2 regions of the Herbiconiux sp. 320_LB genome follow, and region 1 is predicted to be linked to the other one. Evidence: predicted binding sites of a transcription regulator. Region 1 holds the regulator's gene; the other holds the start of a gene.
What was found. Region 1 encodes HspR, which represses chaperone genes until heat shock. Its sites were predicted from a motif close to AAGTTGAGTCNNNNNGACTCAACTT; they were not measured.

Region 1 (7,121 bases):
GCTCGCCGTCACCGGCATCTCGGTCGGCACACTGGCCCTGATGGGCTGGGGCATCGGCGTCGGCTTCGGCTGGATCGGCGCGCTCTCGACGCCGACCGCCATCTCGTCCTGGTACGCCCCCGCGAACATCCTCGGCATCAGCATCGGCGGGTTGTTCAACCTCGTGGGCCTGGACGGCGGTCTCACGCAGACCGTGGTGAAGCTCGCGCTGCTCGGTGTGGGCGCCACCTTCACGACCTACCTGATGATCAAGCGCCGTCAGGCCGATCCGCTGTGGCTCCTGGTCGGGGCCTTCGCGGGCATCGTGCTGCTCTCGCCGGTCATCCACCCCTGGTACGGGCTGTGGATGATCACCTTCATCGCGATCGCGGGCGTGAAGCGCCGCTGGCAGATCCGCACGGTCGTCTACGCCACCGTGTTCTTCATGCTGATCGGGCTGGCCGAGCCGCTCGACCTCATCCCGCGCATCCAGATCGACACCATGATCCCGGTCAGCGTGATCGGTCTCGCGATCATCGGGGCGACCTCGATCCTGATCGCCGCCGAGTACGCCTCGCGTCGCCGCTTCACGGCCAGCGGCCTGGTGCTCGCCGCGCCGCTCAGCCGCGTCGAGCCCTCCTGACCCGAGCCCTCGGCCACAGGCCGACGACAGACCCGAGGCCTCGGCGCGGGCCGACGCCTGACTCGAGCCCTCAGCGCTTCGTCGACACCATCACGGTGAACTTGGCGTTGCGATCGACCTGACGCGTCGGCCCCACGGCCCGCTGCAGCGCGGCCCGGTACGACAGGTGCGAGTTGAACACCGTCCAGAGCTCGCCCCCCGGCGCGAGCACCCGGCCGGCCGCCTCGAAGAGCTTGAGGGCGATCCCTGCGTGCATCGTCGACCCCATGTGGAACGGCGGGTTGAGCACGATCAGGTCGGCGGAGTCGTCGTCGAACCCGGAGAGCGCGTCGTCGCGGACGACCTCGACCCCCGTGATGCCGTTGGCCGCGAGCGTCTCGCGGGTCGACGCCACGGCGGCTGCGGACTGATCGGTCGCGACCACTCGCAGCTCGGGACGCGAGCGGGCGAGCGCCGCCGCGAGCACACCCGTGCCGCTGCCGAGGTCGATCGCGAGATCGGACCCGCCCCGTGCATCCGGCTTCATCGCGTCGAGGTGGGGCAGCAGGAATCGGGTGCCGATGTCGATCTTGGTGCCTGCGAAGGCGCCGCCCGTCGCCGTGACCCACAGGTCGAGGTCGTCGTGGAACTCGCGGTGGTGGAGCGCCTCGCCCACCCCCTCGCGTCGCTCGCGCGCGATCAGCACCCGTGACTTCTGCCGGGCCAGGGTCGCCGTGACGCTGCCGAAGGCGCTCTCGAGCACCTCGTTCATCGCGGTCGACATGTGCTTGATCCGCCCGCCGGCGTAGACCTCGACGGCGGGGTCGGCCCAGGCCGCGATCGCCCGGGCGATGTCGTCGAGCTCGCCGAGACCGCGCGGCAGGCGCAGCAGCACCACGGTCGCGCCCTCGAGCAGCTCGCGGCCGAGCGGCAGGGAGCGGAAGCGGTGGCTGAGGTCGAGCTCCGAGACACGGCGCGCGTTCTGCGCCAGCGCGAGCTCCCCCGAGAGCGAGTCCTGATGCACCCGGATGCCCTCGAGCCCGAGCACCCCGGCGGCTCCGAGGGTCAACGCCCCATAGGCATCGCCGATCACGACGACCGTGCCGGGCCGATCGACGGTGGCCTCGAGGGCCGCGGACGCCTCGTCGAGCAGCAGGCGGTCGGCGGCGTCGACGGCGAAGAGGTTCTCGGCCTCGACGTCGGGGTGACGCCGGAGGGCGTCGAAGGAGAACTCGGTCACCCCTCAACCGTACGCGCTCGGCTAGACGCGGATCTCCGGGGCCGTCGGTGCGGTGGGCGATGAGCGCCGGGGCCGATCCGCGAAGGCCGCGGTGAAGATGATCCCCGAGGAGATCGCCACGGGCAGCGTCAGCACCGCCACGGCGATCGCCGAGATCGTGGCCAGTGGCCCGACGTAGTCGCCCGTCCAGAGGAAGGCGACCGTCAGCACCCCGATCACGCCGGCCACGACGCCGATGACGAGCGAGGAGACCGCGGAGACCAGCACGGTCGCCGCGAGGCAGAGCCACGCCACGAGCTGCGGCCGTGGTGCACCCCGACGGCGCAGCACGGCGAACGCCCCCGCCCAGCCGGCCGCCAGCAGCAGGGCGCCGACCACGGCGACCATCATCACGCCCAGGTCGCCCCAGGTGTAGCCGAGCACGACGTACCACCCGAGCAGCGGAGCGCCGAGCACGACGGCTGCACCGACGCAGAGGCCGGCGAGAGCGCCGCCGCCGCCCGGTTTCTGAGAATTCGTCACCGCCCCAGGATCGCCCCCGGTGCGGATGGTGTCAAGAACGACGGATCGGCGGCCTCAGTCGTCGCGCCGCGGCTGCCAGATCACGAGCTCGGTGCGCCTTTGGGTGCGTGTGCCGTGCTTGAGCGAGATGACCTCACCCTCGACCCCGGCCGCGAAGACCCGGCGGCCCGGCCGGTTCAGCACCTCTTCGGCGAGCGCCGTCTCGAGCTCGCGCACGCGGGCCGAGAGTTCGGAGACCTGATCCTCCAGCTGCAGGATGCGCGCGATGCCCTCGAGGGAGACCCCCTCGGACGACAGCCGCGAGATCTCGCGCAGCTGCACGACGTCGCGCATCGAGTAGCGGCGCGACTTGCCCGCCGTGCGGGTCGGGCTCACCAGCCCCAGCCGGTCGTACTGCCGCAGGGTCTGAGGATGCATGCCGGCCAGCTCGGCGGCGACGGCGATCGCGAACAACGGAGACCGTTCATCCAGCTCGGCCATCGTCATCCTCTCCTTCGGCGTGTCAGGTCGTTCGACGGGAACGACGGAACCCCCGCCCGGTGGGGGCGGGGGGATCCGTCACTCGCGCGCCTTGGCGAGCAGTTCTGCCCGGGGGTTGTCGCCGGGCTCGACGGAGTGGAACGCCTCGAGGGCCTCGCGCTGCTCGGCGGTCAGGTGCGAGGGCACCGCCACCTGTACGACGGCGAGCAGGTCGCCCTTGCCCTTGGAGGACTCGACACCCCGGCCCTTGACCCGCAGCACGCGCCCCGAGGGGGTGCCTGCCGCGACCTTGAGCTTCACCGGGGAGCCGCCCAGGGTGGGCACCTCGATGGTGGCACCCAGGGTGGCCTCGACGAAGGTGACCGGCACGTTCACGCGGAGGTTGAGCCCGTCGCGCTCGAAGACCGGATGCTTGCGCACCGAGACGGTGAGCACGATGTCGCCCGCCTCGCCGCCGTCGGGCGAGGGCTCGCCCTTGCCGCGCAGCTTGATCTTCTGCTGGTCGGCCACACCGGCCGGGATCTTCACCGTGATCGGCTTGCCGTCGGCCGTCTGCAGCTTGATGGTGTCGCCCTTGACCGCGGTGATGAAGTCGATCGTGGTGCGCGCCGTGACGTCGCGGCCCCGGGTCGGCCCGTAGGCCCCGCCGAAGCCCGCGCGCCCGCCGCCTCGACCGAACATCCCGCCGAGGATGTCGTCGAAGCCGCCGGGCGCCTGCTGGTAGCTGTAGCTCTGCCCGCGGGCACCGCCGCCGCCCCCGCCGAACATGCCGCCGAAGACGTCTTCGAAGCCGCCGCCCTGGCCGCCGCCGCCCGCCGTGAAGCGGGCGCCGGAGCCCATGGCGCGGATCTGGTCGTACTCCTTGCGCTGCTCCGGGTCGGAGAGCACCGAGTAGGCCTCGCTGATCTCCTTGAACCGGGCCTCCGCTTTCGCGTCGCCCTGGTTCGAATCCGGGTGGTACTGCCGCGCCAGTTTGCGATAGGCCTTCTTGAGGTCGGCCTCCGAGATGTCCTTCGACACCCCGAGCACCTTGTAGAAGTCTTTGTCGAACCAGTCCTGGCTAGCCATTGGGCACCGCCACTACGACCTTGGCGGCGCGTAGCAGCGTTGAACCCAGGTGGTACCCGGATTCGACGACGTCGGCGATCGTCGGCGTGGTCACCTCGTCGCTGGGCTGCTGGAAGATCGCCTCATGGATCTGAGGGTCGAACTCCTCGCCGGCCGCGCCGAAGGGCTTGAGGCCCACCCGCTCCACGCCCGAACGCAGCTTCGCCGCGATCGCGGTGAACGGGCCGCCCTCGGCGAGGTCGCCGTGCTTGGCGGCACGGTCGAGGTCGTCGAGAACGGGCAGCAGCACCTTCACGACGTCGCCGACCGCGCGGTCGCGCTCGATCTCGCGGTTCGCCTCGGTGCGCTTGCGGTAGTTGGCGTACTCCGCCGTCACCCGCTGCAGGTCGGCGAGCCGCTCGGCGGCGAGCTCGTCGGCCGAGGTCTGGCCCGAGAGGAACGAGAGGTCGGCGTCGCTCAGCGAGGTCTCGACATCTGGTCCTTCAGCCTGAATGAACTGCGAGTCGGAGGTCTCCTCGGAGGCCCCCGACTCGTCAGCAGGCTGACGACCGTCGATGTTGTCGTCAGTCATGGATTACTTGTCCTTCGGCTCGTCTTCGTCTTCGACGACCTCGGCGTCCACCACGTCGTCCTCGGGGTTGGAGGTCGACTCGGTGGGCTCGCCCTGGTCGCCGGCGGGAGCCGAGGCATCGGCCTGGGCAGAAGCATAGATGGCCTGCCCCAGCTTCTGCTGGCTCTCGTTCAGCTTGTCGAACGCGGTCTTCACCGCCGCGTCGTCCTCACCCGCGAGGGCGGACTTCAGCGCGTCGACATCCGCCTGCACGTCGGTCTTGACGTCGTCCGGCAGCTTGTCGCTGTTCTCCTTGATGAGCTTGTCGGTCGAGTACGCGAGCGTCTCGGCCTGGTTGCGCACCTCGGCGGCCTCGCGGCGCGCCTTGTCCTCTGCGGCGTGCTCCTCGGCCTCGCGCACCATGCGCTCGATGTCCTCCTTGGGCAGCGACGAGCCGCCGGTGATGGTCATCGACTGCTCCTTGCCGGTTCCCTTGTCTTTCGCCGACACGTGCACGATGCCGTTGGCGTCGATGTCGAAGGTGACCTCGACCTGCGGGATGCCGCGGGGCGCCGGCGCGATGCCGGTGAGCTCGAAGGTGCCCAGGTTCTTGTTGTCGCGGGTGAACTCGCGCTCGCCCTGGAACACCTGGATCGCCACGGAGGGCTGGTTGTCGTCGGCCGTGGTGAAGGTCTCCGAACGCTTGGTCGGGATGGCCGTGTTGCGCTCGATCAGCTTGGTCATGATGCCGCCCTTGGTCTCGATACCGAGAGACAGCGGGGTGACGTCGATGAGCAGCACGTCCTTGCGCTCGCCGCGCAGCACACCGGCCTGCAGGGCGGCGCCGACGGCGACGACCTCGTCCGGGTTCACGCCCTTGTTGGGCTCCTTGCCGCCGGTGAGCTTCTTGACGAGCTCGACCACGGCGGGCATACGCGTCGATCCACCGACGAGGACCACGTGGGCGATGTCGTTGACCGAGACGCCGGCCTCGGCGATGACGTCCTTGAAGGGCTTCTCGGTGCGGGCCAGCAGGTCGCTGGTCAGCTCCTCGAACTTGGCGCGGGTCAGCGTCACGTCGAGGTTCGCGGGGCCGTTCTCGGTCAGCGAGAGGTAGGGCAGCGTGATGCTGGCCGACATGCCGGAGGAGAGCTCCTTCTTGGCCTGCTCGGCGGCCTCCTTGAGGCGCTGGAGGGCGATCTTGTCCTTCGAGACGTCGACGCCGGTCGTGTCCTTGAAGTTCTTGATCAGGTAGTCGACGACCCGCTGGTCCCAGTCGTCTCCACCGAGGCGGTTGTCACCGGAGGTCGAGCGCACCTGGATGGTGCTGAAGTCGTCGTCCTTGCCCACCTCGAGCAGGGAGACGTCGAAGGTACCGCCACCGAGGTCGAAGACGAGGATGAGCTCGTCCTCCTTGCCCTTGTCGAGGCCGTAGGCCAGAGCGGCCGCGGTGGGCTCGTTGATGATGCGGAGCACGTTGAGGCCCGCGATCTCACCGGCCTCCTTGGTGGCCTGGCGCTCGGAGTCGTTGAAGTAGGCCGGCACGGTGATGACGGCGTCGGTGACCGTGTCGCCGAGGTAGCTCTCCGCGTCGCGCTTCAGCTTCGCGAGGATGCGCGCCGAGATCTCCTGAGGGGTGTACTTCTTGCCGTCGATGTCGGCGGTCCAGTTCGTGCCGATGTGGCGCTTGACGCTGGAGATGGTGCGGTCGACGTTGGTGACGGCCTGACGCTTGGCGGTCTCTCCGACGAGGACCTCCCCGTCCTTCGTGAATGCGACCACGGACGGTGTGGTGCGGAATCCCTCCGCGTTCGCGATGACGGTGGGTTCTCCACCTTCGAGCACGGCGACCACCGAGTTGGTGGTTCCGAGGTCGATACCTACTGCACGAGCCATAGTGGCTGGTCTCCTTCTGTTGTCCTGCCGAGTACGGTGAAAGTCTTCCAAGACTTGAGCCTTGTGAGATCAAGTTTTCCATGCCGCCCCCGGGGCGTCAAGTTCGAGTCGCAAAACTTGAGTCTGTATGGCTCAACTCTCAGGAAGCGTTCATTATTCCTCGCAGCCGGTCAGGCGGCGGTCCGGGCAGCCGGTCAGGCGGCCGGGCCGGCCATCAGCACCACGGTGGCCGAGGCGGAGGATCCCGCCGCGGTCGTCCAGGTCAGCGCCACCTGCTCGCCCGGCTCCCTGTCGGCCAGCAGGCTCGAGAGCGTGCTGCCGGAGGAGACGGCCGTGCCGTTCACGCTGGTGACCGTGTCGCCGGCCGCGAGTCCCGCATCCGCCGCCGGGGTCTTCTGGATCACACCGGCGATCAGGGCCCCTGAGCCCTGGGCGCCCTGCGCGACCTCGACGCCGAGGAAGCCGGGGTAGCCGATCTCGATGTCGGCGGTGTCGACACCCTTATCGATCTGCGTGACGATGCCGAGCGCATCCGTGATCGGGATGGCGAAGCCCGTCACCGTGGCGCTGCCCGACGAGGCCGCGGTGTCGATGCCGACGACCCGGCCGGCGGAGTCGAGCAGCGGGCCGCCCGAGTCGCCGGAGACGATCTGGGCGTCGACCTGGATCAGCCCGTTCAGGGTCTCCCCGGCCGCCCCGGTCTCGCTCTGGGTGGTGATGGTCTGCTCGAGGGCGGTGACGGTTCCGGATGCGGCGACCAGGTT
Region 2 (7,121 bases), on a different contig from region 1:
GAAGCTCTCCCTAGTCGACGTCTCCGAGGCCGGCCTCACCGCCACCGTCGAGGCCGTGACCGCCGTCACGCCCGACGCCGAGATCCTCACCCTCGTCGCCGACGTCTCGAAGGAGGAGGATGTCGACCGCTACGTCGCCGAGACCGTCTCCCGTTTCGGCCGCATCGACGGCTTCTTCAACAACGCCGGCATCGAGGGCCGCCAGAACCTCACCGAGGACTTCACCGCCGCCGAGTTCGACAAGGTCGTCGCGATCAACCTCCGCGGCGTGTTCCTCGGCCTGGAGAAGGTGCTGAAGGTCATGCACGAGCAGGGCTCGGGCATGGTCGTGAACACCGCCAGCGTGGGCGGCATCCGCGGCATCGGCAACCAGTCGGGCTACGCGGCCGCCAAGCACGGCGTCGTCGGCCTCACCCGCAACTCGGCCGTGGAGTACGGCCAGTTCGGCATCCGCGTCAACGCGATCGCCCCCGGCGCCATCTGGACCCCGATGGTCGAGAACTCGATGAAGCAGCTCGACGCCGAGAACCCGCGTGCCGCCGCGGAGCAGTTCATCCAGGCCAACCCCACCAAGCGGTACGGCGAGGCGCCGGAGATCGCGGCGGTCGTGGCGTTCCTGCTCAGCGACGACGCGAGCTACGTCAACGCGGCGGTCGTGCCGATCGACGGCGGTCAGTCCTACAAGTACTGAGCCTGAGCGGCGGCGTTCAGGCGATCCCGAACACCTTCCCGTTCGAGAAGCCGATGAGGTAGCCGCCCGCGAACTCCCAGCGCTCGTCGTAGGCGATCGGGATGCTCCAGAGGGGCGCCCCGGTCGCCGCGTCGACAGCGGTGCCGGTGCCCTTCGGCGCCGAGTCGACGTCGACGGGCTTCTGGCCCTTGTAGCTCCACAGCCCGCCGGTGCCCATGCCGCCGGTGAGCTGGTAGGAGAGCTGCAGACCGCGCGCACCCTTCCACGGACTGACGCGCGTGCTGACATCGACCGACGAGCCCGTGGCCTGGTCGAAACCGCACCGTCCGGAGTCGTCGTCGTACGAGACGACCAGCCCGTCGGACGTCGCGAAGAACGACGAGGTCGACACGAAAGTGCCCGACGTCGTGCTGGTGGTCGCGCACGCGGAACCATCGGCCTTCCACCTGGTCGCTCCCGTCCGACCGTCGATGAGTTCGAGTTGTGTCCCGGGTCCGACCAAGAGCACGTCGGAGACGAGTGGGAAGCTCGAATTCGGGTCGGCGCCGACGCGGTTCACGGGCGCGATGCGGTAGCCGGAGTCCAGAGTGCGATTCCAGATCTCATTGCCGGCGTCGTCGATCCCCGCGACGGACCGGAAGACGTCGCCGTCGAGCATGTCGGAGCCCCGCAGCGTGAATCCCTCGTAGTAGAAGTAGCGTCGGCCGGTGGCATCGGAGACCATCACCGCCCCGGTGTCCACATCGAAGACGTCGAGCGCACTGTGGCGACTGTCGATGGTCCGATTCACCTGGAGGATCGAGCTGTCGTTCTCGATCGCCGCGGCCGTCACACGCTCACCCTGAAGCGGCACCGACCAGAGGGGGCTGCTGAGATCGCGCGGGTCGGACCGCATGACGACCCAGTTCGTCGTGGGCTCGCCCGCCGGGTCGAGCTGCCGCGCGACGAACGAGACGTCACCGGAGACGCCGGGCACCGGGTCGAGCCGATCGATTTCCATGCCGGCCGGCGTCGAGATGGTGCCGAGCGTGGTTCCCGTTGCAAGATCGAGCACCTCGCTGGGCCCCGCCGTCGGGCCGTTGTTCGTATAGAGATCCCGCACCATCACCCGACCCGAGGTACCGAGCAGGGTCGCGGTGGTCTGAGCGTTGTAATCGAACGCCCAGGTCCAGTCCCGGCTCCAGATCGCGGTGCCGGTACTGGTGTCGATCAAGGTCAGCGAGTAGCGGCTCTCGTCGAGGTCGCAGTCGTAGGCGGAGTCCTCCGGTGGCCTGGTAGGCCCGGTCTGCACGAGCGCGTAGCCGTCGGAGACGTTGACCACGCTCGGGTACTCGCACATGTCACCGATGCCCGGGAGCGTCAGCGACCACTGCGGGGTGCTCGCGGGCTGGGTGAGCACGTCGTGGGGGGCGATGGGGTCGCCGGTGACGACGAGGGGGTGGGGGCTGGCCGTCGGCGCCGGCGCGGTGGGCTTCGGCGTCGCGACCGGCGAGGGGGCCGCGACCGCCGTCTCGGTGACGACGGGCGCCGGGGCCGGGGCCCCGAACAGGTCGGTGCCGGTGAGGGCCACGGCGACACCGGCCGAGCCGATGCCGGCGGCGAGCGCGGCGATCACCGAGATGACCGCGATGCGGAGGTGCCGCTTGTGGTCGCGCCGCGGCGCGTCGGCGACGGTGGACACGAGCATGCTGCGGATGGCCGCACTTCGCGACTCGTCGAATCGGGGCTGGTCGTTCATCGGGCACCTCCGGCGTTGAGATCGGGTGTGTCGGCGATGCCGGGGCCGGGGGCCGGCGGTGCGACGGAATCGAGGTCCCGCTTCGGGTCGGGTTCGATGTGCGGAGAAGAATCGTGGGGCTCGGTGATGCGGGCGAGCAACGGCGCGTAGCGCGCGGCGAGCTTCCCGCGCTGCCGCACGACCCCCCGCACCGATCCGCCGAGCCAGCCGCCGAGCGACCCGTCGACGAGCTTCACGCTCGACCGTCGGTGCCAGGCCTCGAGGAAGACCATCGCGGTCACGTCCTCGGCCTCGCGCGCATCCGTCACCGCGGTCAGCACCTGCGCGAACACGTCGTCGCGATGCCGGTCCCAGACGCGCGCGAACGCGTCGGAATCCCCCGCTCGAGCCGACGGCCAGTCGGTCTCGTCGTTGTGTGGATCAGTCCCCATACCCCCTAGTGTCCGGTACCCCCGATCGGTTCCACGACACCCGTCGCCTCAGGGGCGGCGATCTCCGAGCGGCGGGAATAAGTTCGGGGCCCTGGCGTTGAACTTGAGCGTAAGGCACTCAAGTTTTTCAAACCAGGAGGTTTCGTGCCCGAGAACGTCACTCCCGAGGGAGTCAACAACGACGCCGGCAGCAACTCGTTCGACGAGTTCCTCGCCCGGTACCTCGAGGGCGAGCAGCGTGCGGCACGAGCCGGGCGCTCCATCGACCTCAGCAAGCTGATCAGCCGCCGCACCCAGGAGCTCCTCGCTCAGGCCGGCCGCTACGCGATCGAGCACGGCCACCGTGAGCTCGACGCCCTGCACATCCTGCGCACCATCGCGCCCCAGGATCCCGCCGCCGACGCCATCCGCCGTGTCGGCGCCGACCCGCGGGCGATCGCCCGCGCCGCCGAGCTCCGGCTTCCCGCCGAGAGCCACGACCAGGTCGAGCAGCCCGCTCTCACCCAGTCGGCCCAGCGCGCGCTGTTCCACGCCTACCAGGTGGCCCGCGCATCCGGTTCGACCTACATCGACCCCGAGCACCTGTTCTTCGCGCTCGTGATCAACCAGGACTCCCCCGCCGGCCAGGTGCTGGCCCAGGCGGGCGTCACCCCCGACGCCCTGCAGGAGGGCATGCGCCAGAACCTCGGCGCGGGCCCCGACGGCAGTGCCGGCGACCCGTCGAACGGCTACGGCGCGCAGGCGGGCCAAGCCGGTCAGCCCGGCCAGGGCGACGGCGCCGAGTCCGACACCCCCACGCTCGACCGCTTCGGCACCGACCTCACCGAGCGCGCCCGCCAGGGCGAGCTCGACCCGGTGATCGGCCGGCTCGACGAGATCGAGCAGACCATCGAGATCCTCTCCCGCCGCACCAAGAACAACCCGGTGCTGGTCGGCGAGGCCGGCGTCGGCAAGACCGCGATCGTCGACGGCATCGCCCAGGCGATCGTCGACGGCGGTGTGCCCGAGCAGCTGCGCGACAAGCGCGTCGTGGCCCTCGACCTGCCCGCGATGCTGGCCGGGACCAAGTTCCGCGGCGACTTCGAGGAGCGTCTCACCACGCTGATGGACGAGATCTCGGCCCACAAGGACGAGCTGATCGTGTTCATCGACGAGATCCACACCGTGGTCGGGGCCGGCGGCTCCGGCGAGGGCGGGATGGATGCCGGCAACATCCTGAAGCCCCGCCTGGCCCGCGGCGACCTGCACCTGCTGGGCGCCACGACCGTCAAGGAGTACCGCGGCATCGAGAAGGACCCGGCGCTGGAGCGCCGCTTCTCGCCGGTGACCGTGGGCGAGCCCTCGATCGACGACGCGGTGCTCATCCTGCAGGGCCTCCGCCCCGCCTACGAGGAGCACCACGGCGTGAGCTACACCGACGCCGCCATCACGGCGGCCGTCGAGCTCTCGGCGCGCTACGTCAGCGACCGCTTCCTGCCCGACAAGGCGATCGACCTGATCGACCAGGCCGGTGCACGCCTGCGCCTCTCGCTCGGCAAGATCCCCGCAGTGGTCGACATCTCGTCGCTGCAGGCCGATCTCGCCGCCCTCGAGGGCGCGAAGAACGCCGCCGTCTCGGCCGAGCACTACGAGGAGGCGTCGCGCATCCGTGACGAGATCGAGGAGATCCAGCAGCAGCTCGCCGAGGCCACCTCGGTGAACCGCCGGGTTGCCGCCGAGCGCGCCACGGGCGGCATCGATCTGGATGCCGTGGTCGACGAGGCCGAGATCGCAGCCGTGATCTCGCGTTCGACCGGCATCCCGGTCTCTCGCATCGGCGAGGTCGACCGCGAGCGCCTGGCCGCCCTGGAGGGCGAGCTGCACGAGCGCGTGATCGGACAGGACGACGCGGTCACCGTGGTCGCCAAGGCCGTGCGCCGCAACCGCACGGGCATGGGCGACGCGAACCGGCCGATCGGCTCGTTCCTCTTCCTCGGCCCGACGGGCGTGGGCAAGACCGAGCTGGCCAAGTCGCTGGCGGAGTCGCTGTTCGGCTCCTCCGGGAGCATGCTGCGCTTCGACATGTCGGAGTTCGGCGAGCGCCACACGGTCTCCCGCCTGGTCGGCGCCCCTCCCGGATACGTCGGTTACGACGAGGCCGGCCAGCTGACCGAGCGCGTGCGTCGCAACCCCTACTCGGTGGTGCTGTTCGACGAGATCGAGAAGGCGCACCCGGACGTGTTCAACCTGCTGCTGCAGGTGCTGGACGACGGTCGCCTGACCGACGGCCAGGGCCGCACGGTCGACTTCCGCAACACGGTGATCATCATGACCTCGAACCTCGGTTCGGAGTTCCTGGCCTCGCGGTCGGGTGCGATGGGCTTCGTGGCCCGGGCGGCCGACGGGTCGGACGGCAACGGCTTCGGCTCGGACAAGGCTCTGCGCGACCGCGTGATGGGCAAGCTCCGCGAGGCAATGCGGCCGGAGTTCCTCAACCGGATCGACGAGATCGTGCTGTTCCGCAAGCTCGAGAAGGAGCAGCTGCGCGAGATCGTGTCGCTGCTGCTGGGAGCCACCCGCGCCCGGCTGGCCGCCCACGAGATCGAGCTGACGGTGACGGATGCGGCGATCGACTGGATGGCCGGGAACGGCTACGAGCCCGAGTACGGTGCTCGCCCGCTCCGCCGCGTGATCCAGCGCAACGTCGACGACGCGATCGCCGACCTGCTGGTCTCGGGCGCGCTGGTCGACGGCGGAGCCGTCGTGCTCGACGCGGCCGACGGTCGGCTGACGGCGTCGCCGGCCGCGACCGACGCGTTCGAGTTCGCACAGGCCGCGTAGTCGCTCTAGCAGAACGTCGCTCGAGCAGAACGACGCTCTGGCAGATCGACCCTGAAGGGCCGGGCACCCCACGGTGCCCGGCCCTTTCGCGTGCCCGCGTGCGGTCGCGGGTGGCGTGACGGGCTCGTAGGGTGGAGAGGGATGCAGACCACCCGCGACACAGACGACCCGGGCCCGACCGCTCCGTTCGTCGAGCTGACGACGTCGGTCGGCGACCGTCGATCAGGCTCAGGCGCCCGCGCGGGGGCAGGCGCCGGTGGTGCCGGCGCAGGCGGTTCCGGTCTCCCGCCGACCCGCCGCGGCCTGATCGCCGGCCTGATCGTGGCCGCCTCCCTCGTGGTGCTCGTCGTGCTGGCGGTCGGGATCGTGATCGCCCGGCAGATCGCCGAGACCGAGGCGGCGGGCGAGGCGGCCCGCACCGCCGAGCTGCTGGGCGACGTGATCGTCGAACCCGCCCTGAGCGACGGTCTGCTCGACGGCGATCCGGCCGCGCGGGCCGCCCTCGACGAGCTGGTGCGGAGCCGGGTGCTCGGCACCTCCGTCGTGCGGGTCAAGATCTGGGATGCGGCCGGGACCATCGTCTACTCCGACGAGCCGCGACTGATCGGCGAGACCTTCGGGCTCGACGAGGAGGAGCGCGAGATCCTCGAGGGTGGCGGCGTCGACGCCGAGGTCTCCGACCTGTCGGCCCCGGAGAACCGGTTCGAGACCGGTCAGGGCGACCTGCTCGAGGCCTACCACGCGGTGCGCACCCCCTCCGGTCGCTCGGTGCTGTTCGAGGCCTACTTCCGCTACGACCAGGTCAGCGAGCGCTCGGGCGCGCTGTGGGCGGCGTTCTCGCTGCTCGCCTCCGGCAGCGTGCTCGCGCTGATCCTGCTGCTGCTGCCGATCGGGCGCCGCCTCCTGGTCTACCTCCGCGACGTGCGGGCGCAGCGCGAGGCCCTGCTCCAGCACGCGCTGGAGGCCTCGTCGAACGAGCGGCGACGGATCGCGGCCCGCCTGCACGACGGCGCCATCCAGGATCTGACGGCCAGCGCCCTCGCCCTGAGCGCGGGAGCCTCGAGCGCCCGCCGCACCGGAGACGGAGCGCTCGCGCAGCAGCTCGACACCGCGGCGACCGCCGTGCGCGGCAGCGTGGGCGGCCTGCGTTCGCTGCTGGTCGACGTCTACCCGCCGAGCCTCGCGGCGGCCGGGCTCGACGTCGCGCTCGACGACCTGGCCACCGCCGTGCGGGCACGAGGGCTGCAGGTCGAGGTGGTGAACCGCCTCGCCCCGGATGCGCTCGGCCCGGATCAGGCTCGACTGCTCTTCCGCGTGGCGCGGGAGTGCCTGGCCAACACCGTGCGGCACGCTGCGGCCCGCTCGGTGACGGTGACGATCGGCGCAGCGTCCGCCGGCGCCCCGGCCGGCCCCGACGCCCCGACCGGCCCCGACGCCCCCT

Region 2: AC59HU_RS03705 (ATP-dependent Clp protease ATP-binding subunit) is a predicted target of HspR. The motif match lies at 2,961-2,985, and genes of this name have one in related genera.

The regions. Positions count from the first base shown of each region.
Region 1 covers NZ_JCAWAD010000002.1:837,780-844,900, forward strand. The annotation lists gene mptB (polyprenol phosphomannose-dependent alpha 1,6 mannosyltransferase MptB) at 1-622, shown strand, start outside; gene AC59HU_RS07900 (class I SAM-dependent methyltransferase) at 693-1,841, opposite strand; gene AC59HU_RS07905 (hypothetical protein) at 1,863-2,363, opposite strand; gene AC59HU_RS07910 (heat shock protein transcriptional repressor HspR) at 2,418-2,849, opposite strand; gene AC59HU_RS07915 (DnaJ C-terminal domain-containing protein) at 2,922-3,911, opposite strand; gene AC59HU_RS07920 (nucleotide exchange factor GrpE) at 3,904-4,482, opposite strand; gene dnaK (molecular chaperone DnaK) at 4,486-6,357, opposite strand; gene AC59HU_RS07930 (S1C family serine protease) at 6,552-7,121, opposite strand, start outside.
Region 2 covers NZ_JCAWAD010000001.1:806,591-813,711, forward strand. The annotation lists gene AC59HU_RS03690 (glucose 1-dehydrogenase) at 1-691, shown strand, start outside; gene AC59HU_RS03695 (outer membrane protein assembly factor BamB family protein) at 708-2,429, opposite strand; gene AC59HU_RS03700 (RNA polymerase sigma factor) at 2,426-2,860, opposite strand; gene AC59HU_RS03705 (ATP-dependent Clp protease ATP-binding subunit) at 3,005-5,680, shown strand; gene AC59HU_RS03710 (sensor histidine kinase) at 5,822-7,121, shown strand, end outside.